DNA from 4 places in the Corynebacterium sp. UD i78 genome. Region 4 is predicted to be linked to each of the others. Evidence: predicted binding sites of a transcription regulator. Region 4 holds the regulator's gene; each other region holds the start of a gene.
What was found. The regulator LexA, encoded in region 4, represses DNA repair genes until DNA is damaged. The targets are predictions, from matches to a motif close to CGAACANNTGTTCG.
Positions count from the first base shown of each region.

Region 1: the regulator LexA is predicted to act here: its motif matches at 3,410-3,423, upstream of ACZ9GM_RS12550 (HNH endonuclease signature motif containing protein).
Region 2: the regulator LexA is predicted to act here: its motif matches at 5,855-5,868, upstream of ACZ9GM_RS03505 (SAV_6107 family HEPN domain-containing protein).
Region 3: the regulator LexA is predicted to act here: its motif matches at 2,343-2,356, upstream of ACZ9GM_RS14710 (HNH endonuclease signature motif containing protein).

Region 1 covers NZ_JBWCED010000001.1:2,670,497-2,678,321, forward strand. Annotated here, with positions in the region: gene gyrA (DNA gyrase subunit A) at 1-1,765, opposite strand, end outside; gene ACZ9GM_RS12540 (siderophore-interacting protein) at 1,881-2,765, shown strand; gene ACZ9GM_RS12545 (flavin reductase family protein) at 2,775-3,245, opposite strand; gene ACZ9GM_RS12550 (HNH endonuclease signature motif containing protein) at 3,476-4,828, shown strand; gene ACZ9GM_RS12555 (ABC transporter ATP-binding protein) at 4,825-5,628, opposite strand; gene ACZ9GM_RS12560 (taurine ABC transporter substrate-binding protein) at 5,625-6,686, opposite strand; gene ACZ9GM_RS12565 (ABC transporter permease) at 6,710-7,396, opposite strand; gene ACZ9GM_RS12570 (LLM class flavin-dependent oxidoreductase) at 7,606-7,825, opposite strand, start outside.
Region 2 covers NZ_JBWCED010000001.1:731,107-738,931, forward strand. Annotated here, with positions in the region: gene pknB (Stk1 family PASTA domain-containing Ser/Thr kinase) at 1-844, opposite strand, end outside; gene ACZ9GM_RS03480 (Rv2175c family DNA-binding protein) at 1,033-1,395, shown strand; gene ACZ9GM_RS03485 (alpha-(1->6)-mannopyranosyltransferase A) at 1,309-2,922, opposite strand; gene ACZ9GM_RS03490 (polyprenyl synthetase family protein) at 2,924-4,045, opposite strand; gene ACZ9GM_RS03495 (methylenetetrahydrofolate reductase) at 4,164-5,171, shown strand; gene ACZ9GM_RS03500 (GNAT family N-acetyltransferase) at 5,196-5,801, opposite strand; gene ACZ9GM_RS03505 (SAV_6107 family HEPN domain-containing protein) at 5,963-6,424, shown strand; gene ACZ9GM_RS03510 (DUF3040 domain-containing protein) at 6,613-6,996, shown strand; gene mraZ (division/cell wall cluster transcriptional repressor MraZ) at 7,584-7,825, shown strand, end outside.
Region 3 covers NZ_JBWCED010000001.1:3,141,809-3,149,633, forward strand. Annotated here, with positions in the region: gene ACZ9GM_RS14695 (ATP-binding cassette domain-containing protein) at 1-231, shown strand, start outside; gene ACZ9GM_RS14700 (Hsp20/alpha crystallin family protein) at 332-814, opposite strand; gene purT (formate-dependent phosphoribosylglycinamide formyltransferase) at 1,035-2,246, shown strand; gene ACZ9GM_RS14710 (HNH endonuclease signature motif containing protein) at 2,441-3,679, shown strand; gene ACZ9GM_RS14715 (pentapeptide repeat-containing protein) at 3,871-4,380, shown strand; gene ACZ9GM_RS14720 (RidA family protein) at 4,387-5,106, opposite strand; gene ACZ9GM_RS14725 (aspartate/glutamate racemase family protein) at 5,150-5,848, shown strand; gene trhO (oxygen-dependent tRNA uridine(34) hydroxylase TrhO) at 5,767-6,717, opposite strand; gene ACZ9GM_RS14735 (GNAT family N-acetyltransferase) at 6,740-7,291, opposite strand; gene ACZ9GM_RS14740 (cutinase family protein) at 7,454-7,825, shown strand, end outside.
Region 4 covers NZ_JBWCED010000001.1:1,175,898-1,183,722, forward strand. Annotated here, with positions in the region: gene hrpA (ATP-dependent RNA helicase HrpA) at 1-2,651, shown strand, start outside; gene nrdR (transcriptional regulator NrdR) at 2,644-3,126, opposite strand; gene ACZ9GM_RS05585 (hypothetical protein) at 3,185-3,604, opposite strand; gene lexA (transcriptional repressor LexA) at 3,874-4,635, shown strand; gene ptsP (phosphoenolpyruvate--protein phosphotransferase) at 4,746-6,476, opposite strand; gene ACZ9GM_RS05600 (DeoR/GlpR family DNA-binding transcription regulator) at 6,694-7,470, shown strand; gene ACZ9GM_RS05605 (HPr family phosphocarrier protein) at 7,588-7,825, shown strand, end outside.

The DNA.
Region 1 (7,825 bases), 1.5 Mb from region 4:
GGGACGCCTCGGGCAGCTCGTACGCCTTGAGCCGGTACACACGGCCGTAGTTGGTGAGGAACATGATGATGTCGTGCGTGGAGCACACGAAGAAGTGACGCACGATATCGTCCTGCTTCAGCTCGGCACCCCGGACACCCTTGCCGCCACGACGCTGCGACCGGTAGTTGTCCACCTTCGTGCGCTTGGCGTAACCGGTGGAGGTGATCGTGACGACCACATTCTCCCGGGCGATGAGGTCCTCCTCGGACACGTCACCGGTGGCGCCGACGATCTCGGTACGACGCTCGTCGCCGAACTTCTCGACGATCTCGGCGAGCTCGTCGCGGACGATCTCACGCTGACGCTCAGGGGACGCCAGGATCGCCTTGAGGTCAGCGATGGTCTCCTCGATCTCGGCGAGTTCGTCGATGATCTTCTGGCGCTCCAGGGCGGCAAGGCGACGCAGCTGCATCGCAAGGATGGCGTCCGCCTGGACGTCGTCGATATCGAGGAGGTCTTTAAGGCCCTCACGGGCGATGTCGACGGTCGCGGACCGACGGATCAGGGCGATGACCTCGTCGAGGGCGTCGAGCGCCTTGACCAGACCACGCAGGATGTGGGCGCGCTTCTCGGCCTCGTCGAGACGGAACTGGGTCCGTCGCACGATGACCTCGATCTGGTGCTTCACGTAGAGGCGCAGCATCTGGTCGAGACGCAGGGTGCGCGGCACCGAATCGACGATGGAGAGCATGTTCGCGCCGAAGCTGGTCTGCAGCTGCGAGTGCTTGTAGAGGTTGTTCAGCACGACGCGCGGCACGGCGTCCCGCTTGAGCGTGACGACGATGCGCATGCCGACGCGGTCGGAGGACTCGTCGTCGATCTTGGAGATGCCGGCGATCTTGCCGTCGCGCACCTGCTCGGCGATGGAGCTGACCAGGTTGTCCGGGTTGACCATGTAGGGCAGCTCGGTGATGACGATGATCTGGCGGCTGCCCTCCTCCTCGATCGTGGACCTGCCGCGCATGCGGATCGAACCACGACCGGTGGTGTAGGCGTCCTTGATGCCCTGGTCGCCGACGATGAGGCCGGCGGTCGGGAAGTCCGGGCCCTTGACCCGCTGCATGCAGGCCTCGAGCGCGGTCTGTTCGTCCGCCTCCGGGTTCTCCAGGAGCCAGAAGATGGCCTCGGCGAGCTCGGTGAGGTTGTGTGGCGGGATGTTCGTCGCCATACCGACGGCGATACCGCTGGAACCGTTCATCAGCAGGTTCGGGACGCGGGACGGGAGAACGTCCGGCTCCTGGGACTTGCCGTCGTAGTTCGGGGAGAAGTCGACGGTGTTCTCGCGGATGTCCCGGACCATCTCAAGCGCCAGCGGCGTCAACCGGCACTCGGTGTAACGCATGGCGGCGGGGCCGTCATTGCCGCGGGAACCGAAGTTCCCCTGTCCGTCGACGAGCGGGTAACGCATCGACCACGGCTGCGCCATACGGCACAGGGTGTCGTAGATGGCCGTGTCGCCGTGCGGGTGGTAGTGGCCCATGGTCTCGGCGACCGGGCGGGCCGACTTCACGTAGCCACGGTCGTGGCGGAAGCCGTTGTCGTACATCGCGTAGATGACGCGCCGGTGGACCGGCTTCATGCCGTCGCGGACCTCGGGGAGGGCCCGACCCACGATCACGCTCATGGCGTAGTCGATGTAGCTGTTCCGCATCTCCTCGGTGAGGTCGATGGGGGTGATGCGGTCGAACAGCGTCTCGCCGCCGCCGTTGGTGTCGTCGCTCACGTAGTGCGATCCCTTCTGGCTGCCTGGATATGACCTGACCATTCTAGCATGTCAGGGGACGTATTTCCGGCGGCTCGCACCTCTTCTTCCCGGTTTCACGGTTAGGCTGGGCTGCATGAGTGACAGAACACAGGAATCAGGACGCCCCGCACGCCGTCGACCCCCGGTGCCCAGCCTCGCGAAGGTGACGGACGTACGCACGATCCCCGGCGGCATGGTCCGCGTCACGGTGGCTCCGTCGAAGCCTGTCGCCGACATGGACCTGGTCTTCACCGACCATTACGTGAAGCTGCTCTTCCCGCCCGCCGGTGCGTCCTGGTCCTGGAATGACGCCGATCTCGACCCCGCCACGCTGCGCGACGTCTACCCGCGCGAGGAGTGGCCCGTGATGCGTACCTACACGCTGCGTTCATGGGACGCCGCGGCGAACACCCTCGACATCGACTTCGTCGTCCACGGCGACACCGGTCTCGCCGGCCCCTGGGCCGCCACGGTCGAACCTGGTGCGGTCATCGGTTTCGCCGGTCCGGGTGGCGCCTGGCGTCCCTCCCCCGACCACGACCGCTTCGTGCTCGTCGGTGACGAGGCCGCGGCACCGGCGATCTTCGCGGCCGTCGAGGCGCTCCCCGCAGGTGCGACCGCCGAGGTCTTCGTTGAGGAGGAGGACGCCGACCACGAGCTGGAGGCACCGGAGTCCGCCGCGGAGGTTACCCTGCACCGCGTCCTGCGCAACGGTGCGGTACACGGCACGGAACTGGTCCGCGCGGTCGTGGACTCCGGTCTCGCCGGTGAGGGGCGTGCATCGTGGTTCGTCCACGGTGTGGCCGAGATGATCCGCGATATGCGTCGTCACCTTTTCGTGGACAACGGTATCCCCAAGGCCGATGTATCGATCTCCGGCTACTGGCGGCTCGGCATGGTGGAGGACGAATGGCAGGCCTCCAAGCGCGAGTTCACCGAGGAGATCGAGGCCGCTGAGGCTGCCGCGCTGAAGAGTTAGGCGGCAGAGTCAGGCCGCAAGGTAGAGGTACGGACGCTCGGCGTCCGTGATCTCACCGGTGGTCCGCTGGCTCACGTGGAGCAGGGCGACAGTGTGGCCTCCGGCATCGAACTCCTGGTAGAGCCGGGTGGTGAGGTGAACCGAGGCGCCGTCGACGACTCCTGCCCCGCTGCGGTCCGCGTGGAGGGACGCCGGGAGATGCTCCCGGGTGAAGCGGCCCGCGGCGAGGGTCTGGAGGGGATTGAGGACCGAGATCCCGAGAGTCGGGGCGGTACGGATCTCCTGCCAGGCGGGATCGTCAGCGGGGACGCGGACGGAGACGAGTCCGGGGGCCAGGCTCTCGTCGAAGAAGGAGTCGATGACCACACACATCATCCGACCGTTGACCTCCGCGGCCAGGACGGCCAGCGGAAGTCGGGCCTGGTCGGCGACATTTCCTGTGTTGGTGGCGGCTTCGGCCGCCTTCAGTGCTGTGGTCATGACGACAAGTAGACCACTCGGTCTGGACGAATGCAAGTACCGATCTGTCTACTTTCTCTGTCTTTCCAGGTCACACCGTGAAAATTAAGTAGACCAAGCGGTCTGTATAGGTAGTTACCCGACACCTTCCCGACAGCTCCCCCGCGACCCACTCCTCGTCCATGTGTACATATGTTCTATTAAGTGCCGGAGTGACGTTCCGGCGTCCGCCCGCCTCCTACCCTGACACCATGACCACACCACAGGCACCACCACCGACTGCCCCTGATCCACCACCGCCTCAGTTCGAGTTCGCTGCGTTCTCCGTCAACGTCTTCGCCGGATACAGGCCGGGACGTGACGCACCGCTGTGGGCTGTCGAACTGGCTGGGGATGCGCTCGCCGCGTCCACCCGGGAGCTCAATCTCAACCACCTCGCGATGGCGCGTGCCTGTCTCCCCGCCCCGGACACGGATCTCGAACGGCACCTGTCCACACTCACTGCGCGTACGGGCATTCCCCGTCACAGAGTCTCCACCTACTGCGACATCGGGTTCATGCTCACCCGCTTCCACGCGGTGGCCTCGCGGCTCGCCCACGGTGCGTTCAGCCTCGAACACCTGACAATGCTGACGCGCGCGCTGGAAGGGGTGGATGACGAGCGTCTCCCTGCCGTCCAGGAGAGTCTCCTCCGTGCACTTGTCCCGCGTCGTAGCGGTGAGGCACTGCCCGGCGTCCGGGCACTGCACAACGAGGTCCAGAAGATCATCGCCGACTGCGATCCGCTGGCCCGGCCCCTGGACGAGGGTGAGCAGGCGTCCACCCGACCCCTCGATAAACGCCCTACCGAAGAACGCCGGGTGTATTCGCAGAGCTTCCCCGACTCCTCCGTCACCACACTCACCGCGGTCCTCACGGATGTGGAAGCCGAGGAGTTCACGACCATTCTCGACGCCGTCTGCCGGAAGCTCTCGTGTTCCCGTGCCGACGGACTGATGCACCTCGCACGGGGAACGGCCGACGTCTCTGTGACCCTCAACCTCTTCCGTGATCCGGACTCCCCCATCGCCGCCACCGAGAACGGCACCTGGTTGGACGCACTTGCCACCGAGGATTTCATGGAGCGGGTCAGTGCACTGCGCGTCATCGGTCATGGTGCGACAGAGCGCTACACCCCGACGGAGGCGATCGCTGCTTTCGTCCGCGGCCGGGACGGAACCTGCCGCTTCCCCGGATGCGATGTTCCGGCACTCATCTGCGATCTGGACCATGTGATGCGCTTCCTCCCGGACAATGCCGGCGGTCCGACGTCAACGGAGAACCTCCACTGCCTGTGCCGGAAGCACCACGTCATGAAGACAATGGGATGGTTCGACGTCACCCTGTCCGGCGACGGCGCCGAGATGTGGACCAGCATCGACGACGGCCACATCTATATGACGGAACCGAGTGGCCCACTGGCGACGTACGCGAGGTCCACCCTCCGGATACGGTCGGACCGGCGCCGGGCGACTCTGCGCGAACACAACCGCCTCAGGTTGGAGAGTCTCGATGAACTGACTCAGGCACTCTCCGATGCACGCCATGGGGAGGTGCCGTTCTAGACCACCGCATGTGCCGCGTTGATCGCCGCCGTCACCTCGTGACGCAGGGCCACGAACCCAGGCTCTGCGGTGAGATCGCGGAGTCGGGACTGCAGTGTTTCACGTGAAACATCGCCATCCCCGAGAGGGATCCGGAGATGATCCGGGACGCGCACTTCCTCAATCACGCGCCCAGGGCCGGCCGCCATGACCACGACCCGGTGACCGAGCAGCAGAGCCTCCTCCACACTGTGAGTGACAAAGACGATCGTCGGACGGGACCGTGCCCACACCCGCAACAGTTCCGCCTGGAGCTGCTCCCGGGTGAAAGGATCGAGCGCGCCGAAGGGCTCGTCCATGAAGACATACCGGGGTCCTGCCGCAAGTACCCGGGCGATCTGGGTGCGCTGCTGCATGCCTCCCGAGAGTTCATGGGGCAAGCGGTCGGCGGCATCGGCGAGACCCACCAACTCAATGAGCTCATCTGCGTCCGCCTTCTGCGCCTCACTCCCCGAGTACCGGTGGGAGAGGCGGACATTGTCACGCACCGAGTACCACGGCAGCAGGGTCGGTTGCTGGAAGACCACTCCCCTCTCGGGATCGGCACCACGAACCCGTCGTCCGTCGACCCGGATCGCCCCATCGGACGCCTCGAGGAACCCGGCCAGGATCCGCAGTAGTGTCGACTTCCCGCACCCTGACGGACCCACGAGGCAGATGATCTCCGCGTCCGGAACCTCCAGCTCCACTCCCCTCAGCGCCTCGACCCGTCCGGCGGATGTGGTCTCGTAGACCTGACTGACATTCTCGATCGTGATCACTGGTAGTCCTTCCAGAGCTCGGGGCGGGTGGCCGCCTGGTAATCCTGTGCGGTCTTGGCCGACGGAATCTCTCCCTGATCCACAAGGAACTCTGCCGTCGACTGAATCGCCTCAGCGAGCTCGGCGAGATAGCGGGTCTCCTCGGAACCGTGGATGAACGTCTGCCCCTCAATCTGTCGCGACGCCGAATCCTCATCCATACCGGAGGCGCCGGCATTCACCTTCCCGAATTCTTCCGGGTCCTCGTCGGCATGGTCGACCACCCAGGCTTCGAGGGACAGGAAGGTACTGAGGATCTCGCTGTGCTGATCGATCCACAGATTGGAGGCGAGGGTGACGTTGTAGGTCGAATGGCCGGCCTCTGCCTGCTCGGCCGAGTCGGTGAGTACGTGCCCCGGAGTAGAGCCGCCGGTGCCCTCCTTGAGTTGTTCGAGTGTCGGGTCCCAGACGTAGGCGGCGTCGATCTGATCGGACTTCCATGCGGCGGGAAGCTTGTCCGGGGAGACGTTGACGATCTCCACATCGCGCGACGGGTCCAGCCCGGCGTCGATGAGAGCATTGAGAAGGCTGTAGTGGGAGGTCGAGGAGAACGGCACCGCAATGCGTGATCCCCTGAGGTCCTTGATGGAGTCCGCGTCTTTGGCGACCAGAGCCTCTGTCTCACCGATCACCGAGTTCGCCGAGACGACCGAGACATCCAGATTCAGCGGGGCACTGAGTGCCTTCGTGGTTGGAGTCGACCCCAGTGCAGCAATGTCCACGGAGCCCGCTGCGAAGCCCTGGACGATGTCCTGTCCGGTCGGGAAGCGCGTCCAGGAGACTTCGGCGTTCGGCAGACAGGCTTCGGCGAGTTGCTGGTCCTCAATGTAGAGGTCCGTCGCAGGGCCCCCGAGATAGCCGATACGGATGCGGCCGTCAGCCTCCGAGGGGGCCACCGGACATTCGATGTCATCAGAGCTGTTGACCCATTCATTGGCCGGTGGTCCGACACAGGCCGAGGTCCCCAGTCCGGTGACGGCGAGGACACCGGCGAGCGGAAGAAGTCGTCGCGGTTTCACGTGAAACCGGGTGCGCGGATGAGTCACTGCTTCGTCCTCCAGGGGGCGTAGGTCCGCTCCACCCACAGCAGCAGCTGATCGAGAAGCAGAGCGGCGACACCGATCACGATGATGCAGGCGATCGCCAGGGCGGTATCCAACTGGGTTCCGGAGATGTAGGCGAGCCCGCCGATGCCGGGGATTCCGTCGTTCATCTCGGCCGCGACGATGGCGGACCAGCACAACCCGGACGCCAGTCGAATGCCGTTGATGATGTCCGGCAGAGCGCCGGGAAGAAGTACAGTCCGGAAGACCTGTCGCCGGTTCGCGCCGAGGGACTGCGTCGCCAGAACCCAGTCGCGGCGTACTCCGGTGACACCGGACAGTGTCGCTACAGCCACGGTCGGGAAGGACGCTAGGAACAACAGGGCCACCTTCGACTGGTCACCGATTCCGAACCACACGATCAGCAGCCCGATGTAGCCCAGCGGAGGAAGCGCACGGAGGAAGGAGAGATACGGCTCGACGACCGAACGGACAGCCGCACTACTGCCCAGTCCCCAGCCGACAAGAATGCCGACAACCGTGCCGGCACCGAGGCCGACCGCGATCCGCTCAAGAGTCGCGAGCAGATGCTGCCAGAGGAAGTAGCCCTGGACGCCACACTCCTGACGGTTGCTGGCGGCAGACGCCGATTCACAGAGATTGGTGGAGACGAGTCTGTCAGCCACCTCACCCGGACCGGGAAGTACGACAGGATCGAGTCCTGCCCAGCGCGCGACCGCCCACCAGGCGGCAATCAGTCCCGCAAGAACACCCACATGCCGAAGCACCCGGACGCCGCGCCCCTTCCCCACTCCCCCGGTCTTCGCTGATGCCGGTGTCTTTACAGATGAGTCGGTACTCTTCGTCACCTGACTGTCGGCGCGGATGGTCGTACTCATGCCAGATTCCGCGCAGATTCCTGGTTACCCACGGGTGCCCCATGATTCGTCACTGTGACGCCAAGCCGCCGGAGAGCGGGAACGGTCCCCTCCCCCACCTGGAAGCTCTCCTCGATATGCGGATAGCCCGAGAGGATGAAGTGTCGGATGCCGGACCGGCGGAAGGCGTCGATGGTCGCGGCCACCTGATCGTGGGACCCGACCAGTGCGGTGCCT
Region 2 (7,825 bases), 440 kb from region 4:
GATCCCGGACCGTGTCACGGACGGCCTCGAGGAACTGGGACCCGTCCTCGAAGCGCTGGACCGGGTTGCGGCGGGTCGCGATGAGCACCAGGTCGTCGAGCTCCTGCGGGACACCGGCGATGACCGCCGACGGGGCGGGGACATCCCGGTCCAGCCGCATCGCCGCGGTGTCCCGGGGCGTGGCGCCGCGGAACGGTGGGTGGCCGGTGAGCAGCTCGAAGAGCATCACGCCGGCGGAGTAGACGTCGCTCTGCGGGCCGGTGCTGCGGCCCTGCACCTGCTCTGGGGACAGGTAGGCGGCGGTGCCGATGACCGGGCCACCGCCGGCGGCGGACTGCTGGCGGCTCGCCCGCACCAGCCCGAAGTCCGCGAGCTTGACCTGGTGGTCGTCGCGGATGAGGACGTTGTCCGGCTTGACGTCCCGGTGGACCATCCCCTCCCGGTGCGCCAGTGCGAGAGCCTGCAGCACCGGCTCGGTGACCGCCAGGGCGGCGTGCGGCGGCATCGGGCCGCGTTCGCGGAGCAGTTCACGCAGCGTCCCGCCGGGGACCAGCTCCATGATGAGGAAGACGAGGTCGCCGTCCTCGCGTTCGTCGGTCCCCTGGTCGAAGACGTTCACCAGGCAGGGATGGTCCAGCCGGGCGACGGCACGCGCCTCACGCTCGAACCGTGTCCGCGCGTCACGGTCCGCGGCCAGGGCCGGGTCCATGACCTTGGCCGCGAGATCGCGGTCGAGGCGGGTGTCGATGCAGTGGTAGACGGTCGACATACCGCCGTGGGCGATACTCGCCCCGATACGGTAGCGACCGTCGAGCAGATCGCCGGCCTGGAGCTGTGCTGCCACGGTGGGGGGATCGCCTCCTGGTTGTGTCGGTGGTCGTGTCGGTGGTCGTGTCGGTGGTCGTGTCGGTGGTTGTGTCGCTGGTCGTGTCGGGGACAGACGGGTACCCGGCGATTATACGGGGGAGGGCGGTTAAGGTAGTAGACGTGAGTAACGACAACAACACTTCCCCCGACGGCTCCGGCCTCGTCCTGACCTCCCCGCTGTCCGGGATACCCGCCGGCGAACGACTGCTGACCGTCCCCGATGTCGCCGATCTCCTCGGCGTCATCGTCACCCGGGTGATGGACGAGCTCAACCGTCACCGGCTCATCGCCGTCGACGTTGACGGAGTGCGCCACATCCCCGCGCGCTTCTTCACCGACGACGCCGAGATCAACAAGTTCGTGCCCGGTGTCATCGCCCTGCTCGCCGACGGTGGCTGGGAGGACGCCGAGATCCTCGACTTCCTCTTCACCACCGATGAGTCACTGCCGGGGCGACCCGTCGACGCCCTCCACGGGCACCTCGCCCGCGAGGTCATGCGCCGCGCCCAGGGGATGGCCATCAGCTGATTCCTCCGCTGAGTCATCCTGGCGTAGGCAGGTCCGCGCCAGCCACCACATCACCAGGCCCACGAGGATGAGCCAGGGGATGTTGTAGAGCCGGTTGTTACCGGAACCGTCGAAGGTCATCGACAGCACCATCGCCAGCCAGGCCACGGCGAACACCGCGCGGCGGTCCCGGATCCACAGTCCGACCAGGGCCAGGGGCGCCATGTAGTACCAGGGCAGGACCACCGCGTTGAACAGGCAGGTCGCCACGTACGCCACGGTCGCCCCGACGAAGGCCTCCTTCACCGAGCGGCGCCACACGGCCCAGGCGATGACGAGGATCAGCACCATCACGACGGTCGAGACCGGCCGGACGACGTCGATGATGTCGTTGAAGAAGATGTTCTCGTTGACCGCGCCGATCGGGCGTACCAGTACCGAGGCGACCAGCGAGGGCACCGCCAGCGGGTTGATCACCTTGGAATTGCCGCTGATTTCGGAGACCCAGCCCCAGGACTGGCCGCTGGCCACGGTCACCAGGGCGAGCATGCCCACCGACACCGCCAGGCACGCCACGCCACCGGTGATGAGAGTGACCGCACGGCGCAGCGTCCCGTGCCGTACATCGGCGACGACCTCCTTCACCGGACGCCGCACCGGGGCGTCCTTCCCGAGCGGCCCGGCATAGCGGGCGACGAAGATCCACACCAGGAACGGCAACGCGATCGCCGCCGTGGCCTTCAGGGCGATACCCGCACCGACGAGGACCGCACCGAGCAGTGCTCCCCGCACCGCCGGCAACCGGACCGCGGCGAGCAGCCCGGTGCACACCAGCAGCATCATGGTGACCTCGTTGTGCATGCCGCCGACGAGGTGGATCACCGACAGTGGATTGGCCACCCCCAGCCATACCGCGAGCGACGCATTGACCTTCAACGCGGCGGCCAGGCGGGCGACGGCCCACACCAGACCGGCGAAGCAGGCCAGTGAGAAGATCTTGTAGACGATCACACCGGCGGTGACGTTGTCACCGGTGACGCTGACGACGCCCTCACCGATCCACATGTGCAGCGGACCGTAGGGGGTGGTGGTGTTGCGCCAGTCCGGACTGACCTCGAAGAACACCCGTCCCGGGACAGCGGAGGCACCGACCTCGTAGGGGTCGAAACCCTCGTGGCTCAGTGTCCCCTGCATGAGATAGGAGTAGACGTCCCGGCTCATCAGCGGGCCGGCCAGCAGCAGTGGTGCGGTCCACGCCACCAGCGGGGCGACGCCGAGGGCCTCGCCCCGGCGCAGCAGACGTCCGCCGAGGACGGACCAGGAGACCACCATGGCGAGAACACCCAGCCACAGCACCACCACGAGGATCCCGGCGAAGTGCCCGAAGCTGAGGTTGGTCAACCCGAGGGACTGCAGCACACCACCACGCGTACGGGTCGCGCCGACGGCATGGGAGGTCAGTGCCATCACCAGTGAGCCGACGGCACCCAGGACAATCGCCGTGCGTCGCGACATGCCACGTACCCGGGCGGTGACTGTGGACGCCATCTCAGCTCCTGCGCTCGGTGAGTTGCTCGGCCACGGCGACGAGCTCAGCGACGATGTCCTGCCCCAGGTGGCCGGTCCGCAGCGCGTCCACCGCCTTGTCGGTGAGTTCCCGGGCCCGGCCGGTGTTCTGTGCGGCGGCCCCGGAGTCCACGATGATCTGCCGCAGCTCGTCGACCTCGTCGTCGGAGCGCACCGTCCCCATGCCCTCACGGAGCCGGGCGGCGGCCGCCGGATCGCTCCGGTCCGCGGTCGCCAGGGCGCGCATGACCAGCCAGGTGCGCTTGCCCGAACGCAGGTCGTCACCGGCGGCCTTGCCGGTGACCTGTGGATCACCGAAGACGCCGAGATGGTCGTCCTCCAGCTGGAAGGCGATGCCGATCTCCCGGCCCGCGGTGCGCAGCAGGTCGACCGTGCGGGCATCCGCGTCCCCGAGTGCGGCTCCCAGGTGCAGCGGTCGCTCAACCGTGTACGCCGCGGTCTTGTAGGTGTTGACCTTCTCGGACATCGCCGGATCCTCGGACCCGCTGTTCTCCAGGGCGATGTCGAGCATCTGCCCCGCGATGACCTCGGTACGCATCTTCCGCCAGGGCTCCCGGGCACGGGCGAGGGACGCGGCGTCCACCCCGGAATCCACGAGCATGTCATCGGCCCAGGCGAAGGCGAGGTCGCCGACGAGGATGGCCTGGCTCTCGCCGTAGCCGACGGCGTCCCCGGACCAGCCGTCGGCCCGGTGGGACGCCTCGAAACGACGGTGGGTCGTCGGCCGGCCGCGCCGGGTGTCGGAGTGGTCGATGATGTCGTCGTGGATCAGGGCGCAGGCCTGGATGAACTCCAGGGACCCCACCGCGCGCAGCAGGTCCTCCGGTCGGGTCGACCCGGACAGCGTCCCGCCGCCGCCGTCGAGGGCGGCGCGCACCCCGGCCCAGGCGAACAGCGGACGCAGTCGCTTGCCGCCACCGGTGACGAACTGCTCGAGGGCATCCACCCCGTCGGCGACGACCGGATCCAGGCCGTCGAACTCGGCGTGCCGGTCGCGGAAGAAACGGTCCAGTTCGGCATCCACCGCGGCAGGGACGTCCACCAGGGGCCTGTCCAGGGTCCAGGAGGTCGGGGCGTAGGTCATTCGAAGGCACTCTCCGGAGGCGATGGGCGGACATGAACGGATTCTGACGGCTCCATAGTAGGTGGACCGGGGAGACCCTCGCTCAAGCGCCCTGACACGTCTTCTATGATCGTCAGGTATGTCACCCGCGCCACGTCCAGAGTCACCTGCCACCACACCACCGCCGCCCAGCCTCCAGGTGGCGGTCTCCGACACCCTGAAGCGCGGAACCCCTGGACGTGTTCCCTTCTCCGTGGAGTTCATGCCGCCGCGCGACGACGCCGCCGAGGCCCGCCTGTGGTCCGCCGCGGAGGCCTTCCACGACCTCGGGGCGAGCTTCGTCTCGGTGACCTACGGTGCCGGTGGTTCCAGTCGGGCCCGCACCGAGCGTGTCGCAGGACGCCTCGCAGTGAAGCCGCTGACCACCCTGCTGCACATGACACTGGTCGGTCACACCGAGGAGGAACTGCGCGACATCCTCCGTGAGTTCGCGTCCCTGGGGCTGACGAACCTGCTCGCCCTGCGCGGCGACCCGCCGGGGGATCCGACGGGGGAGTGGCAGGGCATCGCCGGCGGGCTGAGCCATGCCGTCCATCTCATCGAACTCGTGCGCTCGATGCCGGAGTGCGAGGACTTCGACATCGGTATCGCGTCCTTCCCGGAGAAGCACTACCGGGCGGAGAGCCTGGAGACGGACACCCGCTACACCGTGGAGAAGTTGCGTGCCGGAGCGAACTACTCCATCACCCAGATGTTCTTCAATGTCGACCACTACCTGCGGTTGCGCGACCGGCTGGCCGCCTACGACCCGGTGCACGGTGCCAAGCCGGTGATTCCGGGCCTCATGCCGATCACTTCGCTGCGGTCGGTCCGCCGTCAGGTCGAGCTGGCCGGCTGTGAACTGCCCCGCGACATGGAGGAACTGTTCACGAAGGTCGCCAACGGTGACGAGCAGAAGAATGCCGCGGCGATCCGGGAGGTCGGTATCGAGGTGACCACGAAGATGGCCGAGCGGCTGATCGCCGAAGGAGCCCCGGACCTGCACTTCATGACGATGAACAATGTCCGGGCGACGCAGGAGGTGCTGCACAACCTCGGTATGGCGCCGGCCTACGGACCGAAGTTCGGCCAGGACATGGTGCGCTAGAGGCGGACCGGAGGATCCTCCGGCTCAGCCGCGGGGGCGGGCGAGGATCCCGAAGGGGCGGGGGTCGGTACCGAACCGGAAGTCGCGCAGGACATCGCGGAAACCGAGTTCACGGTAGAGACTCCAGGCGGCGTTGGCCTCGTCGGGCACTTCCGGGGTGGAGAGCAGGGCCACCGGACGCTGCAGCCGTGGCAGCAGGTTGTCCATCATCCGGCGGCCGATGCCGTGGCCCTGGTAGCCGGGCATGACATGGACCTCGGAGACCTCGTCGAAGTCGTCGAGGGCGGTGGTGGCGTCCTCGATCGACATCCCGGCACCACGCAGGCCGCGGAAGACCTCCCGGTACCACCAGGAGGAGGGGGTTCCGGGGAAACCGTACGCGATACCGACCACGCGCTGGTGGGGGGCGCGGGGGTCGGCGTGGACTGCGGCACCGTGGTCGAGCGCGACGGCGGCGGTGAAGCCGGGGCGGGTCGAGTTCGCGGCCCAGAGAATCCGGCGCTGGGTGAACGACGACCGGGGGTAGTCCATGGCCTTGAGGTGGAGTTCGACAAGCTCGTTGACCCGCTGCAGGTAGGTCTGCGGGGATATGTCGCAGACGCTGACGGTGGAGTCCATTTCTCGTTTCACGGTGCCGGTCACTCCTCCATGGTGCCAAAGGTGACCGCTTCCGAGGAGCATGTGGAACGTATGTTCGATTAACCAGACGGGAGAGAAGTGGACGTCCGGATGCTGCCTAGTGTCCCTGTCAGAACATGAAGACAGGAAGAGCCGAGGTAAGGAGGCGGACAGTGTCAACCACGGACAGGACGACGGACAGGACGACGGACAGGACCACGACGGCGAAGGTGACGCGCCTGCGACGGGGTGGCTCACCGCATGTGACCGCCGCCTCCTACGTCGACGAGGCGGAGCGTCTGCTGGAGCGGGCGCGCCGGGAACACCAGCCGGCCGAGCGCATCACCTGGGCCTACCGGGCGGCCCTGCGCGGCGCTGGAGCGGCGATCGAGGATGTGCGTACCGGGAAGCGACGTCGGACCTCCGGCAGTGCCTGGGCGCGGCTGCGTGCCGCCGTGCCCGGGATGGCGGACACTGTGGAGCGCTTCGAGATCTACGCCCGGTTCGTCACCCGGGTGGAGATGGGGCTCGAGCGTGAACTCCGGGACTCCGACGCGGACAGCTTCTATGCCGCGGTCTGCGATTTCATCGACGAGGTCCGGGGCATGGTGGGCTATCTGCCGGAGGTCGCCTGAGTCTGATGGTAGCCCCGGGAAGATTATGGGAGAGGTGGAGGCGGAGTGGGGTAGCATGGGCGTCATCAGAAAGTGGTCCAGAGGATGACAGGTCGGGAAACTTTTTCGGACCCCCGTGCGTTGGACTAGATGACCTACCTAACCCGTGGCCGAACAGGCGGTCCGAGAAGAGACAGGGGAGGACGACAGTGGCACTGTCAGAGCAGGAACAGCGGATGCTGGAGGAGATCGAGCAGGCGCTCATCGCCGATGATCCGGCATTCGCTGAACGTAACCGCACGGCGGCCCTCGGTGGGGTGACCGTAGGTATCCGGTCGATCGCCGTGTTCCTTGTCGGACTGTGTGTACTCATCGGCGGCATTGCGCTGGCGCAGAGCAGTCTCTGGTTCGTGATCCTCGGCCTCGTCGGTTTCTTCATCATGTTCGCCGGCGGCCTCATGGCGTTCCGGTCCGACAGAACATCGGCCAAGAAGGGCTCGAAGAAGAACTACGGCGGCAAGCCCAAGGCATCCGGTAACTCCGGCGGAATCGCCGACCGCATGGAGGACAGCTTCCGCCGTCGCTTCGACTAGGGCAGGCAGCCCCGGCTTCCCCGGTCCACACCGGTGCCTCCGCAGGACAATGATCCTGCGGAGGCACCGGTGTTTTTGTGTGGGGGCCGACCGGGGATCCCCCGGATCCCCCACTTCCACCCACCACTGCTTCCTCGCCGGGCTGGCCGGGTGACGGATGACGTCGGGTGAATGTGGGGAATGGGGAGTTTGTGACGGGGGATCACGTATTCATGCTGGTCCTGGGTGGGTTCGGGGCGGCAACCAAGAAGATTCGTGTCGGAAATAGCTACGTGTCACTGGTGTGACTGTCGGTACAAATGGGGCTGAAGTGCTCGGAAAGCGCTCACCGAGCAAGAAACCTCCCACATCTCCCCACTGGATCAGCGAGTGCAATCCTTGCAGGTAGACGAGTATTTGTGGATGTTCTGTCTTGACCTGTGGGTCCGTTTTCTGCAGTTATGTGCCGGCGGGGCATGGAATGAGTGGGGGAATGTGGGGTAAGGTGGGCGCCAGCGGAGCAGGAGAGTGGTTCCGTGACAACTTCACAGCGACAGCACACTGCATGATCACCAGCGGCCGGTCACCCGGGGAAAGGGGTCGACGACATGTTCTTCGGCACCTTCACCCCGAAGCTCGACGACAAAGGACGACTCACACTGCCCGCGAAGTTCCGTGAGGAACTCGCGGACGGACTCGTCGTCGTCAACGGGCAGGACCACAGCCTCACGATCTACCCGCAGGCGGAATTCCAGGTCCGCGCACGCAAGGCCGCGGAGTCGTCCCGGTCAAACCCCCGGGTGCGGGCCTTCGTCCGTCGCCTCGGTGCCAGCGCCGACGAGCAGACGCT
Region 3 (7,825 bases), 2.0 Mb from region 4:
GCCGCTGCCCTGGTCCGTGGGCCGGAGCTGCTGCTCGTCGATGAGCCGACCGTCGGACTGGACGCGTCGGGGCATGCCTGGCTCGCCCGCGTCCTGCGGGGCTACGCGGCGGGGGAATACCACCGTGTCCTGGGGGTGGGGGAGAAGCGTCCGGCAGTGCTGTGGACCTGCCACAACGCGGGGTTCGCCGCGGCGGTCAGCGATGCGTCGGTGAGTCTGAAACCACTCTGAACAGCAAAAAGACCCGGCCGCAGTTGTGGGGCGGCCGGGTCATTCACTGAGATGTCGTGTGTCTCACCCGGACTATCGGCACCTCGTCAGAGGGCGTTACCTACTCCCCGTCAGAATTCTCTCCGGAGGCATCGGCAGGGGCCTCGACCACGGCAGCGTCGCCGCGGTGGGACACCTCGATGCGGCGGGATTTCGCCCGCTCGGCGACCGGCAGCGTCACGGTGAGGACGCCGTCGGCGTAGTCGGCGGAGATCCTGCCGGTGTCCACGGTGTCCCCGACGGCGACCTGGCGGCGGTAGGTGCCGGAGAACCGCTCAGCGGCGAGCCAGGTGGTGCCGTCATCCCGCTCTGCGTCCGCCGGGCCGGTGGTCCGCGCCGCGGAGATGGTGAGGAGTCCGTTGTCGATGTCGATGTCGACGGACCGCGGGTCCACACCCGGGAGGTCCGCGGTGAGCGTGAAGCCCTCCTCGGACTTCGCGAGATCCATCGGCATGAACCGCGGCGCGCGCTCAGCGGGGGTACCCAGGAACCCGCGGGCGACATGGTCGAGCGGGGCGAAGGGGTCGAGGCGGAAAGTGCTCATGATGCTGTCCTGTCTGTCCCGGTAGAGCCCGGGACCTCCGGTTGAAGTTGATTGCACCACACTCAACTCTGGTCTCCCCGGATCTATTCCCGACCGGTCGGGAACGGGTGGACAGACCATCCCCCGCGGTGCCCGGAACGTCTGTTTGTTTCGTGGTTGACCAGACCCTGGGGGTACCGTTCGGGGTGACGACAACTGCCACCCTCCTGAAAGGAACACGGTGTACACTCCCGACGCCATCGGCACCCCGGGCGCCGCCAACGCCACGAAAGTCCTCCTCCTGGGTTCCGGTGAACTCGGCCGCGAGGTGACCATCGCCCTGCAGCGACTCGGCGTGGAGGTGCACGCCGTCGACCGGTACACCGGAGCCCCTGCTCAGCGGATCGCCGACCACCAGTACACGATCGACATGACCGACCCGCAGGCGGTCCGTGCCCTCGTCGAGCAGGTTCGCCCGGACTTCGTGGTCCCGGAGATCGAGGCGCTGGCCACCGACGCGCTGGCCGAGGTGGAGGATGCGGGGCTGGCCACTGTCATCCCCACCGCCCGGGCCACCCGGCTCACCATGAACCGGGAGGGCATCCGCACCCTGGCGGACAAGGAGCTCGGCCTGCCGAACTCGCGCCACGTCTTCGCCTCGACTTACGAGGAGTTCGAGGACGGCGTCCGCCAGATCGGTATCCCCTGCGTGGTCAAGCCGGTCATGAGCTCCTCGGGCAAGGGCCAGTCCTACGTCCGTGACGCCGAGGACATCGCCCCGGCGTGGGAGTACGCGATGAGTGGCGGTCGGGTCCAGTCCGAGCGCGTCATCATCGAGCAGTTCGTGCCCTTCGACTATGAGATCACCCTGCTCACCATCCGGTCCGTCGATCCCGCCACCGGCGAGGACGCCACCTGGTTCTGCGAGCCGATCGGCCACCGTCAGCAGCACGGTGACTACGTCGAGTCCTGGCAGCCGGCGCAGATGAGCGAGGAGGCGCTGGGCGCGGCGCGCTCTGTCGCCGCCCGCATCACCGGCGCGCTGGGCGGTCGAGGTGTCTTCGGTGTCGAGCTGTTCATCAAGGGAAATGACGTGTACTTCTCCGAGGTCAGCCCCCGCCCGCACGATACCGGCATGGTGACCATGGGTTCCCAGCGTTTCAGCGAGTTCGACCTGCACGCCCGGGCGATCCTCGGCCTCCCGATCGACACCACCCTGGTCTCGCCGGGTGCCTCCGCGGTGATCTACGGCGGTACGGAGGGCGACGCCCCGTCCTACTCCGGTCTGGCCCAGGCGCTGGATGTGCCGGAGGCTGATGTCCGCATCTTCGGTAAGCCGGTCTCCCATGAGCGTCGTCGCATGGGCGTGGCCTTCACGACCGCCGAGAGCGCCGATCTGGCGCGTCAGACCGCCAAGATGGCGGCGGACGCTGTCTCCCTGCACGTGAGGTAGCTCTTTCTGTTCCCGGAAGTGCCGGGTCGGTCGGTGACCGGCCCGGCACTTCTGCGTCTTCTCCACGTTCTCCGGTGTCCACGAATGACTGAGATTCGAACGTGTGGTTGACACTGTCCGATGGCTCGGATATACTTTCGGGTAGTGATCAAACTGTCGGTCGATGATGATCCGGACGCTGCGAGGGAGGGAACATGACCACCGCACTGCTGCCACTGGATGCCGAACACCCTGCCCGCGACCTCGTCCAGGCGGTCAACCACGCCGAGTTCGATCTCGTGACCTGGCTGTTGACCATCGACGAAGACCTGCGCCTGTCCACCGTCCTCGCGCTACGCGGCAGGACGCGGGCAGAAGCCTACCGATACGCACACGCTGCCGAACTCGCCGCACGGATGCCGGAGTTGTTCGACCTGCTCGGCGCCGACGGGCGGATCACCGTCGACCACCTCGACACCGTCTGGTCCCAGATCAACCGTCATCTCACCACACTGACCCGGACAGAAGCGCGCCGGCTGGGCCCGGTCATCGACACCGCGGTCGCCGCAGCACTGACCGACTGGATGGAAGCGAACTGCCCCGTCGGACTGGAGGCCTTCGCCCTGGTCGTCCAGGAAACCCTCGCCACTGTGGCCGCCGGCCTGGTCGCAGCCACCGAACTGGCCGAGCAGGACACCCAGCGGCTGACCAGGCGAGGCACGAAACTGGTGCTGGACTGCGGGTCGGAGACCACCGCCACCGCCGTGTGGGGTGCTGTCGGTGACAAGGCCCTGGAACTGCTGCGGGCGGCACGCAAGGCGGCTGAGGATCAGGACGGTACCGAAAGCGACCTCAGCGACCTCAGCGACTTCAGTGCCGCCGTGCCCTCGATGGCGCAGTGCCGGGCACGTGTGCTGCTCGATCAGCTCGGGGACACCCCGGAGGCGATGCGCACGGTGGTCAACCTGTACCGCACCACCGTCGACGGCGTCACCGGTGTCGGTGGCGCGTTTGTCCCGAAGGTCGGTTACATCTCCGAGGTGACCGCCGAGATGCTGGAGTCGGTGGCTGACTATGTCCGCAACCTGCCGAACCAGGCCGAGATCCTCGCCGAGGAGAGTGAGTCCTACCGGTTCCCCACCATGCAGCGTGCGGCGATGGAGGGCCGGGACGGGCACTGCCGGTTCCCGGGCTGTGACATTCCCGCCGACCGGTGCGAGCACGACCATATCGTCAACTCGTGGCACACCAGTCCGGACTCGGACGGTCCGACGGCCGTGATCAACGGGATGTGCCTGTGCCGGCTGCATCATGCCCTGAAAACTGCGGGACTGTGGGCGGCGGAGACCACCGATGGTGGGGTGACGGTGATCTGGACCGGCCCGGCAGGTGTCATCGCGGTGACCGAGGCTGATGGTCCCCTGTCCCCGGCCAGAGCCGGGCCCGACATCTGATCCGGCACGCCCTATCCTGGGCATCATGCCATTCCGCCCCCACCGTCGCCCCCGACGTCGGTCGCCTCGCCGCGTCCGTCGATGGTTTTCCCGGCCGACTCGACGAGATCGACCCCTCCCTGCTCGGCCCCCGCCAGGACCACGAGCTCGTACGTATCACCGACGGCGACATCTCCCGCGACCTCTCCGGCATGACTCTCATCGACAGTCGCCTGGAGAACCTCACCGCCCACGGCGCGGTCCTCACCGGAGCCCGGATCACCGACTGCATCCTCACTGCAGTGAACGCCACCTCCCTGAACGCCGACCGGATCGGCCTGCAGGACGTCATCGTCCGCGATTCCCGCCTGGGTGCCGTCGACCTGGCGGACGCAGGGATCCACGGTCTGATCATCGAGCGCTGCAGCATCGACTTCCTCAACCTGCGGGGTACGGACCTCACCGACGTCCTCTTCCGTGACTGCCGGATCGGGGACCTCGACCTCGGCGGTGTCCGGGCTGACCGGATCGCCTTCGAGGACTGCCAGGTGGACGCCTTCGACGCGGTCAACGCGAAGGCCCGGAATGTGGACCTGCGCGGCCTCGAGATCCACGGAGTCCGCAATCCGGACGGACTGCGGGGGATGACGCTGTCCCCGGTCCAGGTCGCCCTGCTGTCCACCTCTTTCGCCGCCCACCTGGGCGTCAGGGTCGAGGACTGAACGAGGTCAGCTCTCGCCGTGCACGGCCTCGATCTCGACCTGCACCAGCCAGCCCTCCACCGGCTGCTCGGCGACCCCCACGGTGACCATTGTCGGCCTGGTGCGGTTGTCCGTCCCCGGGTAGAGCTCACTGGTCGGGGACGCCTCCGCCTCCGGGGAGGTCGACTCCGTCGGTTCATCCGAGACGGACGCAGATGCAGTCGCAGAGGCCGATGCCGACGCGGACGCCGAGGTGGTCTCCACCGGCTCTTCGAGCAGCGACCGGCCCGTGTCCCGGTCGATGTTGGCGAAGTAGCGGCGGTAGGCGCGCTCCCAACCGTCGAAGTCCGCGCCGTCGTCACCGTCCGCGGCGAGATAGACCCGCACCGTACCCACCTCGTAGAGCTTGAGCTTGCGGTCGGTGAGCAGGTCCTCGAGCTGCGAGAGCACCTGGAGGGACTGCGCCTCGGTGACGGTCATGTCCTCGGGCAGCTTGCCGTCGTCATCGAGCAGGTCCGGATCGACGAAGGACATCGGGTCGCCGTCCTCGGCCATGTAGTTCAGGCGCTCCGGGCCGGTGGCGGAGGAACGGAAGATCGAGGCGTCTGCGGGAACGGAGATGCCGGCGGCGGCCGCGTCGGTCTCGTCGGAGACGGAACTGCTGAACACCGCTTCGTCGGCGCAGGCGCTCACGGTGAGCATCAGGGCTCCGCCGGTGAGCAGGGCAGCGGTGCGCGGGTGTCGCATGTGATCCTCCGGAATTGTCGAACGTCCGGCTACCATCATACGAATGTCAGAGCAGAGCCCGGGCGTGGTCCTGGTCAACCCGAACACCAACCGTGCGACCACGGCCATGATGGGACGACGACTTCAGACGGCGCTCGCCGACATGGACTGCAACCTGCAGGTCACGGCGTTGACCGTGACGGCAGGCCCCGCGATGATCACCGGCCCCGGGGCGCTGGCGGATGCGGCCGGGCACGTCGTCGACCTGGTGCAGGGGCTGGCTCGGGTTCCGGAGGACGCCCCGAGGGTGGTGGTCGCGGCATTCGGTGACCCCGGCGTCCCCGAACTGCAGGACGCAGGCTTCAGGGTGACCGGTATCGGTGAGGCGGCGGTGCGTGCCGCAGTCGAGGGAGGACGCCGGTTCGCGGTCGCCACGACCACACCGGACCTCGCAGACTTGATCACCGGTCTGGTGCCCCGGGCCCTGGGGAAGGGGAGCGCGGCGGACCTGTTCACCGGGGTGGAGCTGACCACCACCGAGCCACTGGTGCTGGCCGAGGACCCGGTGGCCTGTCGGGAGGAGCTGGACGCGGTGGTCAGGCGGTGTCTGGTGGCCGGGGCGCAGCGCGTCGTCATCGGTGGCGGGCCGCTGGGTGACGCCGCCGCCGACCTGGCGGGGCGCTACCCGGACGTGATCGTCGAGCCGTTGACCGCCGCGGCGGCAGAGCTCTCGGCAGCAGCTGCCACGCCGCGGCACTCCTGACGTCCACAGTGCGCGGTCGCCGGATCAGCGACGCAGTCATCGCAGATGAGCACCATGTCACGGCAGTCGCCGTTGATGCAGTTGCGGTAGGTGTTCGTGGGCTCGCCACAGTGGATGCAGTGGCCGAGCTGCGCGGCGTCCTCGCTGAACTCGACGTGCATCCGACGGTCGAAGACGTACAGTGAGCCCTCCCAGAGACCGGCGTCCCCGAACTGTTCGCCGTAGCGGACGATGCCGCCGTCGAGCTGGTAGATTTCGCCGAAACCGCGGTCCACCATGAGTTTGCTGAGGACCTCGCAGCGCACACCGCCTGTGCAGTACGTGACGACCGGGCGACCTTTGAGCTCGTCGTACTTGCCCGAGTCCAGTTCCTCGAGGAAGTCACGGGTGGTGGTGGCGTCCGGCACGACGGCGTTGCGGAACCGGCCGATCGCCGCCTCCATGGCATTGCGGCCGTCGAAGAAGACGACGTCGTCGCCGCGCTCGGCGACCAGGTCGTTGACCTGGGTGGGGCTCAGGCGGACGCCGCCACCGACCACGCCGTGCTCGTCAACCTCCAGGTCGTCCGCGGCGCCGAAGGTGACGATCTCGTCGCGGACCTTCACCGACAGTTTCGGGAAGTCCTCGGCGCAGCCGGCGGACCACTTGAACTCCATGTCGTGGAATCCCGGGTACTCGCGGGTGCGGCGGATGTAGGTCTTGACCGAGGCCAGGGCCCCGCCGACGGTGCCGTTGATCCCGTCACGGCTGATGATGATCCGCCCACGCAGCCCCAGGGACTCGCAGAGGGTGCGCTGCCAGAGCTTCACCGCGGTCGGGTCGGCGACCGGGGTGAAGCGGTAGTAGAGGAGGATGCGGGATTCACTCACGTCTGACGAGTCTAGGCGGTGCCTAGAGCGTGAGGTGCATCTCCTGGTGCTCGATGCCCTCGACGGTGAAGGGGGCACCGATGGGCTCGAAACCGTAGGAGGCGTAGAAGGGCTGGGTGGCGACCTGGGCGTCGATCTTGACGATGGCGGTCTCGGTCACGGGATCGAGGGCGGCGGCGCGACCGCGGGCGACCTCGAGGGTGGCGTCCACGATCTGGCGGGCGATGCCGAAGCCGCGGAATTCGGGCAGGACAGCGAGGCGTCCGACCTGCTGTTCTTCGGCGGGGCCGAAGATGCGGGCGGTGCCGACAAGTCGCAGCGGGGAGCCCGGGTCCGGGGTGCCCCAGCGGTAGTTCGGCGCGTGGCCGGGGTGGACGTAGGCGAGGACGTGGTGGGTCCCGGGCTCGGCGTCGGCATCGTCGATCTCGGCGAAGGTGGTGTGCTGCTCGTTGACGAAGGTGTCCACGCGCAGCTTGTAGAGGGCATGGACCTGGCCCGGCTGCATGGCGAGCAGCTGCTTGCCGGTGATGTGGACTTCGGGGGTCTCGGAGGCGGTCTCCTGGCTATCGGTCATGGCGTACAGGATAGACGGCTTCCGGGGGTGACTGTGGCGGGATGCCGGATTTTCTGCGGGCCCGTCTCCGCAGGTGGGAAACTATTTTGACGGTGAACGAACCTGGTGGTCCGGTATTCTTGGACCGTTTTCCCGACGCCACAGTAAGGATCACCGCGACCCATGCCGCACCAGTCTTCCCCGTCATCCCACCGACGCCGCTGGCTGATCGCTGGCGCCGCTGTCATTCTGATTGTCGTTCTCGCCCTCGCGCTTGTCGTGGGTGTCGGTGGACGGGGCGGTTCCGACGATACTGCGTCCACCTGTGCGGACGTGGAGTTCATCGGCGCGGCGGGATCCGGGCAGCGGGAGGTGGACGCCGAGACCGACCTCATCGACGATGACGGGGTCGGCAGTATCGTCGCGGACACCTACCGGAATCTCCGCGACGATCTTCCGGAGGATGTGACGGTGAATCTCCGGGCGGTGGAGTATCCGGCGATGGCCGTTCCCCAGGGGGCTGACCGTGCGGCATGGTCGGAGTTCCTTGACTCG
Region 4 (7,825 bases):
ATGACGGGACCTCTGCCACCTCGACCGCCCGACCGCTGACGGACACCGGACGGGACATGGCCCGGATCCCCACCGATCCGCGACTGGCACGTATGCTCGTCGCCGCCCATGAACGTAGCGTCCTCGAACAGATCGCGGTGATCGTCGCCGCACTGAGCATCCAGGACGTCCGCGAGCGTCCCATGGAGAAGCAGGCGCAGGCCGATCAGGCGCACGCCCGCTACAAGGCGGACTCCGACTTCATGTCCCTGCTCAAGCTGTGGAACCACCTGCAGGAGAACCGTCAGGCGCTGTCGGGCAACCAGTTCCGGCGGCTGTGCAAGCGCGAGTTCATCCACTACGTGCGCGTCCGTGAATGGATCGACCTGGTGCGCCAGTTGCTCACCGTGATCCAGGACCTGCACTGGAAGGTCCCGAACATCCGGCACGTCCGCAACCTCACCTTCGAGCTCGACAAGGGTGGTGCCACGGCGCTGGCCGAAGACGACGTGCACAAGGCGCTGCTGTCCGGACTGCTGACCAACACAGGACTGCGCGAGGGGAATTCCCGCCAGTTCCTCGGTACCCGCGGCACCCACTTCGTCATCCACCCCTCCTCGCACCTGTCGAAGAAGCCGCCGCAGTGGGTGATGGCTGCCGAACTGGTGGAGACCTCGCAGGTCTTCGCCCGGGCGGTCGCCCCGCTGACCCCGGAGTGGGTCGAGGAGGTCGCCCCGCACATGGTGAAGTACACCTACGCGGAGCCGCACTGGTCGTCGAAGCGTGGTGCGGCGATGATCCACGAGAAGGCGCTGATGCTGGGACTGCCGATTGTCGCGGACCGTACGGTACCACTGTCGAAGGTCGATCCGACGGCGGCGCGGGAGACCTTCATCCGCTCCGCACTCGTCGAGGGTGACTGGCACACCCGCCACAAGTTCTTCTCCCACAACCGCGAGCTGCTGGAGAACGCCACCCAGCTCGAGGAGAAGGCCCGCCGCCGTGACATCGTCGTCGACGACGACACCCTCTACGACTTCTACGACGCCAGGATCCCCTCCCAGGTCGTCTCCGCCCGCCACTTCGACTCGTGGTGGAAGAAGGCCCGTCACGGCTCCCCGGACCTGCTGGACTTCACCGAGGATGCTCTCATCAGCTCGGACAGCCAGGCCGCCCAGGCGCGGGAATTCCCTGACATCTGGCGTCAGGGGTCGGTCGAGTACGAGTTGGAGTACGTTTTCCGCCCCGGAGATCCGGCCGACGGCATCACCATGCGGGTGCCGCTGCCGCTGCTCGCCGGACTGGACGACACCGACACGCGCTGGCTCGTCGCCGGTATGCGCGAGGAACTGTGCGTCGCCCTGATCCGGACTCTCCCGAAGCACCTGCGCACCAGTGTGGTTCCCGCCGGCGAATTCGCCCGGGCTGCACTGGCCAGGATGACCCCCTACGACGGAGCGCTCGATGACGCCCTGGCGGACGCCCTGCGCAGTCTCGGGGGCACCGGGATCAGCGGAACCGACTTCGACTGGTCGAGAATCCCCGATCACCTGCGGATGGCTTTCGCCGCCGTGGACCGACGGGGCAAGGTCGTCGCCCGGTCGCGTGATCTTGCGGCGCTTCGGCAGGAACTCGCCGGCGAGATCACCCGGTCCATCGCCACCGTCGCCGCGCGGCAGTCCTCCGGCAAGGACGGCTCCCCCGCCCCGTCGGATGCCGCGAACCACCGCGGGAAGCGTCGTCGACAGGGACAGAAGGGAGAGGCGGGCCGACAGGCGGAGGGCAACGGCCCCTCCGGCGGTGACGTCGGCATCCTCGCCCGTGACACCGAGTGGAGCGTCGAAGGGATCGGTGTGATCCCGGAGACCGTGGAATCCGTGGTCGACGGACAGCCGGTGACCGCCTACCCTGCTCTGGTGATCGATGATTCCGGTGTAGCACTCCGCGCCTACCCGTCCCAGGCGGCGGCCGCCGGGGCCCAGTTCACCGCGGTCCTGCATCTCATGCTCGACGCCTGCCGGGTACAGCCCAGGCAGATGATCAAAGGTCTGCCGCTGCGGCAGCGGGTGGCCGTGGAGAACTACCCCTACGGTGGACCGGATGCTCTCGTCAAGGACTGCCGGGTGCTGGCCTGCAGGGAACTGCTGGGCGAGTTCGGTCCGGTCATCCGGGATCCCGACCGGTGCGCCGAAGCTGTCGCCGCGGCCCGGGACCGCGGGCCGGGAATGGTCCGCCAGACCGTCGTGGCTGTGGCGCCTGCCGCCCTTGCGGTGGCCGACATGTCCGCCGAACTGGAGAACTGGGACGGCGAGTCAATCACCGAGATGCGTGATCAGCTGAAGTTCTACCTGGGTCCCCACCGGATCACCCGGAACGGTGCGGCACACCTGCGCCATGTACCCCGCTATGTCGCGGCGATGCAGGCACGACTGACGATGATGGAGCAGGATCCGGACCGCGAGGCAGATCTCGCCGACCAGATCCGGGAATGCCTCGATGCAGTGCAGGCGACCCGCGACAGATTGCCGAAGAGCCGCGCCGCCTCCCCGCAGGTCAAGGACGTGGAGTGGCTCATCGAGGAGCTGCGCGTCGCACTGTTCGCCCAGAACCTGGGCACCACCCGGACGGCCAGTGTGCAACGGGTACACAAGGCCCTCCGGAAGATCAGCTGACGACATCCTCCGTGGTCTGCTGACCGGCCTGCCCCGCTTCGCGGAGCAGCCGGATCTCGTTCTCGAAGTCCTCGGCGCTGCGGAATGACTTGTAGACCGAGGCGAACCGGAGATAGGCGACCTCGTGGAGATTGCGCAGAGGTTCGAGGATCGCGAGGCCGATGTCGTTGGCGTCCACCTGTGATCCGTGGGTTGCGCGGATCGACTGCTCAACCTCGTGTGCGAGGACCTTGAGCGCGTCATCCGGGACCTCGAGTCCCTGACAAGCCCGGCTGACACCGCGGATGACCTTGTCGCGACTGAACTCCTCGGTCACACCATTGCGCTTGGTGACCAGGAGAATGGACCGCTCCAGTGTGGTGAAGCGGGTACCGCAGTTGCTGCATTCCCTGCGACGGCGGATCGCCGAACCGGATTCCACGGTGCGTGAGTCAAGGACCCTGGACTGTTCGGACCGACACGAAGGGCAGAGCATGATGGATTCTCCTGGGGCATACCGGGATTCGGATGCCGCCCATCGTAGTCCCGCAGTACTACTGCCCCGACTTCGCGGTACCTGGAACCGACTCCGTCAGATCCCCCGCGGTCGCCGGTCCGACCAGTGCGGGGACCGACTCCTGCTCCACCTGACCGGGATCGGTGAGCAGTGGGCTCAGCCCGATCATCAGCAGGCAGCTCAGACCGCCCAACAACACGACGCCCGGAGACTGGAGCACCATGATCGTGCGCCGGCGGGTCCGCCACCACCAGCCGCGTCCCTCGAACGCCCGTTCCGGACCGCGGGCGGTCCTTTCCCGGGACTCCACGGTCCGTGCGGAGGGACGGAGGACTGCTCCGGCGCCGGCAGTGTTCGAACTACCAGCGGCGGCAACGGTGGACCAGTCAGGTCGGCGGACCGGCTCCCGGAAAGCGCGGTCCCGGTCGGGGCAGGTGGTGATCACTGGTGTGGACATGGTGTGTGCTCCTCTCGACGTTGAGGCCCGGGAATCCTGTCTCCCGGACACGGACGACAGTTCAGCATCCGAGCCGGACAGCGGATCCCGGTTCCTTATCGAACATCGTCCGTACGTTCGAAATCTCTCGTTCAATCGCGAAGATAGCACGGATGTTCGACACAGTCCAGGAACCCGCCGAAGTTTTCGAACATGTTGGTAGGGAAACCGCCGACTTTCATGTATGGTCGAGAGAGAACAAGCCGGACAAGGCAGGGAGCGGAAGAACGATGGCACAGACCACACAGCCGGACGACGCCACAGGCGGAGAGGTCCGTCGCGGCCGTCCCAAGGGATCGGTGACCGCCAAGGGCACGGACGCGGCCGACGGCAAGGGGCGGGAGAAGCTCTCCGAACGACAGCGTCGGATCCTCGACGTCATCAAGGACGGCATCCAGTTCCGCGGGTACCCGCCGAGCATCCGCGAGATCTGCGATGCAGTCGGCCTGAACTCCACCTCGTCGGTCTCGTACCACCTCAAGGAGCTTGAGCGGAAAGGCTATCTGCGCCGCGAAGGCAACAAGCCCCGCGCCGTGGACATCCGTGGCCTCGACCCGACGGACTCGAGCTCGAAGCCCGGTCCGAAGCCGGCGTCCGTGCTGCCCAAGGGGATGCCGGAGCCGTCCTTCGTCCCGGTTGTCGGTCAGATCGCAGCCGGCAGCCCGATCCTCGCCGAGCAGCACGTCGAAAGCCATTTCCCGCTGCCCCAGGAGCTCGTCGGCGGCGGCGAGCTCTTCCTTCTCCAGGTTGTCGGCGAGTCCATGCAGGATGCCGGCATCCTCAACGGAGACTGGGTGGTCGTACGCTCCCAGCAGACCGCCGAGCTCGGTGAGTTCGTCGCCGCGATGATCGACGGCGAGGCCACCGTCAAGGAGTTCCACCCCAGCGACGGCACAGTGTGGCTTCTCCCCCACAACCCCCTGTTCGAGCCGATCCGGGGTGACGAAGCCCAGATCCTCGGTCGGGTCGTCGCCGTCCTGCGCAAGATCTGACGTCACCGCGTCGAGTTCCCGTCCAGATCCGGCAAGGCCCCGGAGTCGTCTCCGCCGGGGAGTCGTCACCGGGGCCTTCGCCCGACCGGGGCAGGCAGGGTCAACCGGGGTCAGCGGCCGATGACCGCCGCAGCTGCAGCCCGCGCCTCCTCCGCACCTTCGGCGTTGAGGGCGGCAGCCGCCATCTCCCGGCAGGTGACGAAATCGACGTCACCGAGCTGGGCGCCCACGGCAGCCAGTGCCGGGGTCGCCGCCGACAGGGAGTTCACCCCGAGGCCGGTGAGCACACAGGCCAGCAGCGGGTCAGCCGCCGCCTCACCGCACACTCCGACCGCGGTCCGGGTCACCGATCCCGCACGGCAGGTCGTATGCACCAGGTGCAGCACCGCCGGCTGCCACGGGTCGGTGAGGTACGCCAGTGACGACGACAGCCGGTCCGCCGCCATGGTGTACTGGGTCAGATCATTGGTACCGATCGAGACGAAGTCCAGGTAGGACATCATTTTCTCCGCCATCAGCGCGGCAGCGGGCACCTCGATCATCGCGCCGGCGGTCAGGCCCCGTTCGTGGCACATCTCCGCGAACCACCTGGCTTCGAAGACCGTCGCCACCATCGGCGCCATCACCCAGGTGTGTGCCGAAGGCTCCGTCCGGCCCGCGAGCTTCTGCGCCGCGGCGATACCGTCGAGCTGACGCACCAGTAGCTCCGTGTTTCCCCGGGCGATACGGAGTCCGCGCACACCCAGTGCCGGATTCTCCTCCTCCTCGGCGTTGACGAAGGGCACCGGCTTGTCGGACCCGGCGTCCAGCGTCCGCACCACGACCTTGCCCTCCGGGAACGCCCGGAAAACCTCCGCGTACTTCTCCGCCTGCTGCTCCACCGACGGCTCCTCGGTCTCGCTGAGGAAGCACAGCTCGGTACGGAACAGGCCGATACCTTCCGCGACCGATGCCGCGGCCTGTTCGGCGGTGGCACCATCCTGCACGTTCGCCAGCAGCTGCACACGCTGTCCGTCCCGGGTCTGTGCCGGACCACTCCAGCTGCGGACCTTCTCCGCGTACTCCGCGGCCTCGGCCACCCGGCGCTGAGCATCCTGCGGGTCCACACCGGACTCCACGGTGCCCTCGCCACCGTCGACGAGCAGCTGCTCGTCGTCGGACAGGGTCCGCAGCGAGCGACCGGTCGCCACCACACAGGGGATGTCGAGCTGTCGGGCGATGATGGCGGTATGGCTGGTGGCCCCACCCTTCTCGGTCACCACGGCGACGATCAGCGACGGGTCCAGAGTCGCGGTGTCCGCCGGTGCCAGATCATCGGCGAGCAGCACGTGAGGCGAGGTGACCTGGGGGATGCCCGGTTCAGGCTCACCACGGAGCTCGGCGATGACACGGTCCCGCACATCGGCGAGGTCCGTGACCCGCTCTGCCATCACTCCTCCCGCCTTGAGGAACATGTCGATGAAGTAGTCGGTGGCCTGGCGCACGGCATAGAGGTTCGTCTGCCCCGCGGCGACGGACTTCTTCACCTTCTTCGCCCAGGCGCGGTCACGGGCGATGACCACAGTGGCCTCCAGAACCTGACGGGCGTGCCCGTCGACCTGCTCCGCACGCTCGGTCAGACGGCCGGCGACAGTCTCCACCGCCTCAGTGAAGGCCTCGTACTCTGCATCCCGCTGATCCTCGGCCACTGTCGCGGTCGGTTCGGGGAGTTCCGGGCGGGCGGTGACCCAGGTTGCCGGTGCGAAAACCACACCCGGTACCACCGGCTTTCCCTTCACCACCCCCGCATCCTCCACGGGACTGGATTCACCGACGGCGGACGTGCTGTCTGACTTGCTCACGGAAGGCTCCCACTGGTGTTTCGGCGACTCGTTGTCAGCACCACGATACGCGCGAGCGATGCCTCCGGTCCGCCCGCGGGTCACCCCCGTCCAGTGTCTTCCGGCTACACCCGTCACCTCCATCCGCCGCCCCCTTCCGTGTACCCCGTGTGTCCACCCACCTATGATCGGGGCGTACCCCCTTGTCCACCCCTCCCTGGCCTGTGAAACGAGCACCGTGAATTCCGAAGAACGTCGCCGACAGATCGCGTCCCTCACCGCCGTCCACGGCCGGGTGACCGTGGTCGAGCTCGCCGACCGCTTCGACGTCACCCCCGAGACCATCCGCCGCGACCTCACGGTCCTCGACGACGAGGGCGCGCTGCACCGCGTCCACGGCGGTGCGGTGCCGACCAACACCTTCCAGACGAGGGAGACCGCGATCGAGGAACGCCGCGGTGCCGCCCCGGAAGCCAAGGTGCGTATCGGCCGAGCGGCATCCACACTGCTGCCGGAGACCGGGACCGTCTTCCTTGACGCCGGAACCACCACCGCGATGCTCGCCCACTCCATCGCCGAGGACCCCACCAAGGGACGCAACCTGACCTTCATCACGAACTGTCTGCCCATCGCCGTCCGACTGGGCGCGGCAGGGATAGGTGACGTCCAGCTGCTCGGCGGTCACATCCGGGCGATCACCCAGGCTGTCGTCGGCGACATCACGTTGCGGGCCATCGGTATCAACCACGCCGACATCGCCTTCATCGGCACCAATGCGCTCTCCCTGGACCACGGACTGTCCACCGCGGACGCCCGGGAGGCAGCCGTGAAGCGGGCGATGATCGCCAACGCCGACCGTGTGGTCACGATGTGTGACTCGACGAAGTTCGGCCGTGACTACCTCGTCAGCTTCGCCCCGGTCTCCGAGGTGGACACCGTGGTCACAGACACCGGTATCCCCGCCCAGTACCTCGAGGCACTGGAGCGCGAGGAGATCGACGTTCTCCGGGCGTGACCTGCTTCCTCAGACGGTCCCCACCCCCGTCGGCCGGAACGCTATACGCTGGGGCACGGACACGACCGTCCACCCGCCTATCACTCCGGAACCACAGTTAGGACCGTGAACATCATCATGGCTTCGACCACCGTCACCGTCGGCTCGACCGTCGGTCTGCACGCCCGCCCGGCCACCGTCATCGCAGAGGCTGCCGCCAACTACGACGACGAGATCCTCATCGCCCTCGTTGACGCCGACGAGGATGACGAGCCGGCGGACGCGACGTCCTCACTGATGATCATGGCGCTCGGTGCCGAGCACGGCGACCAGGTCACCGTGTCCTCGGACAACGCCGATGCCGTCACCGAGATCG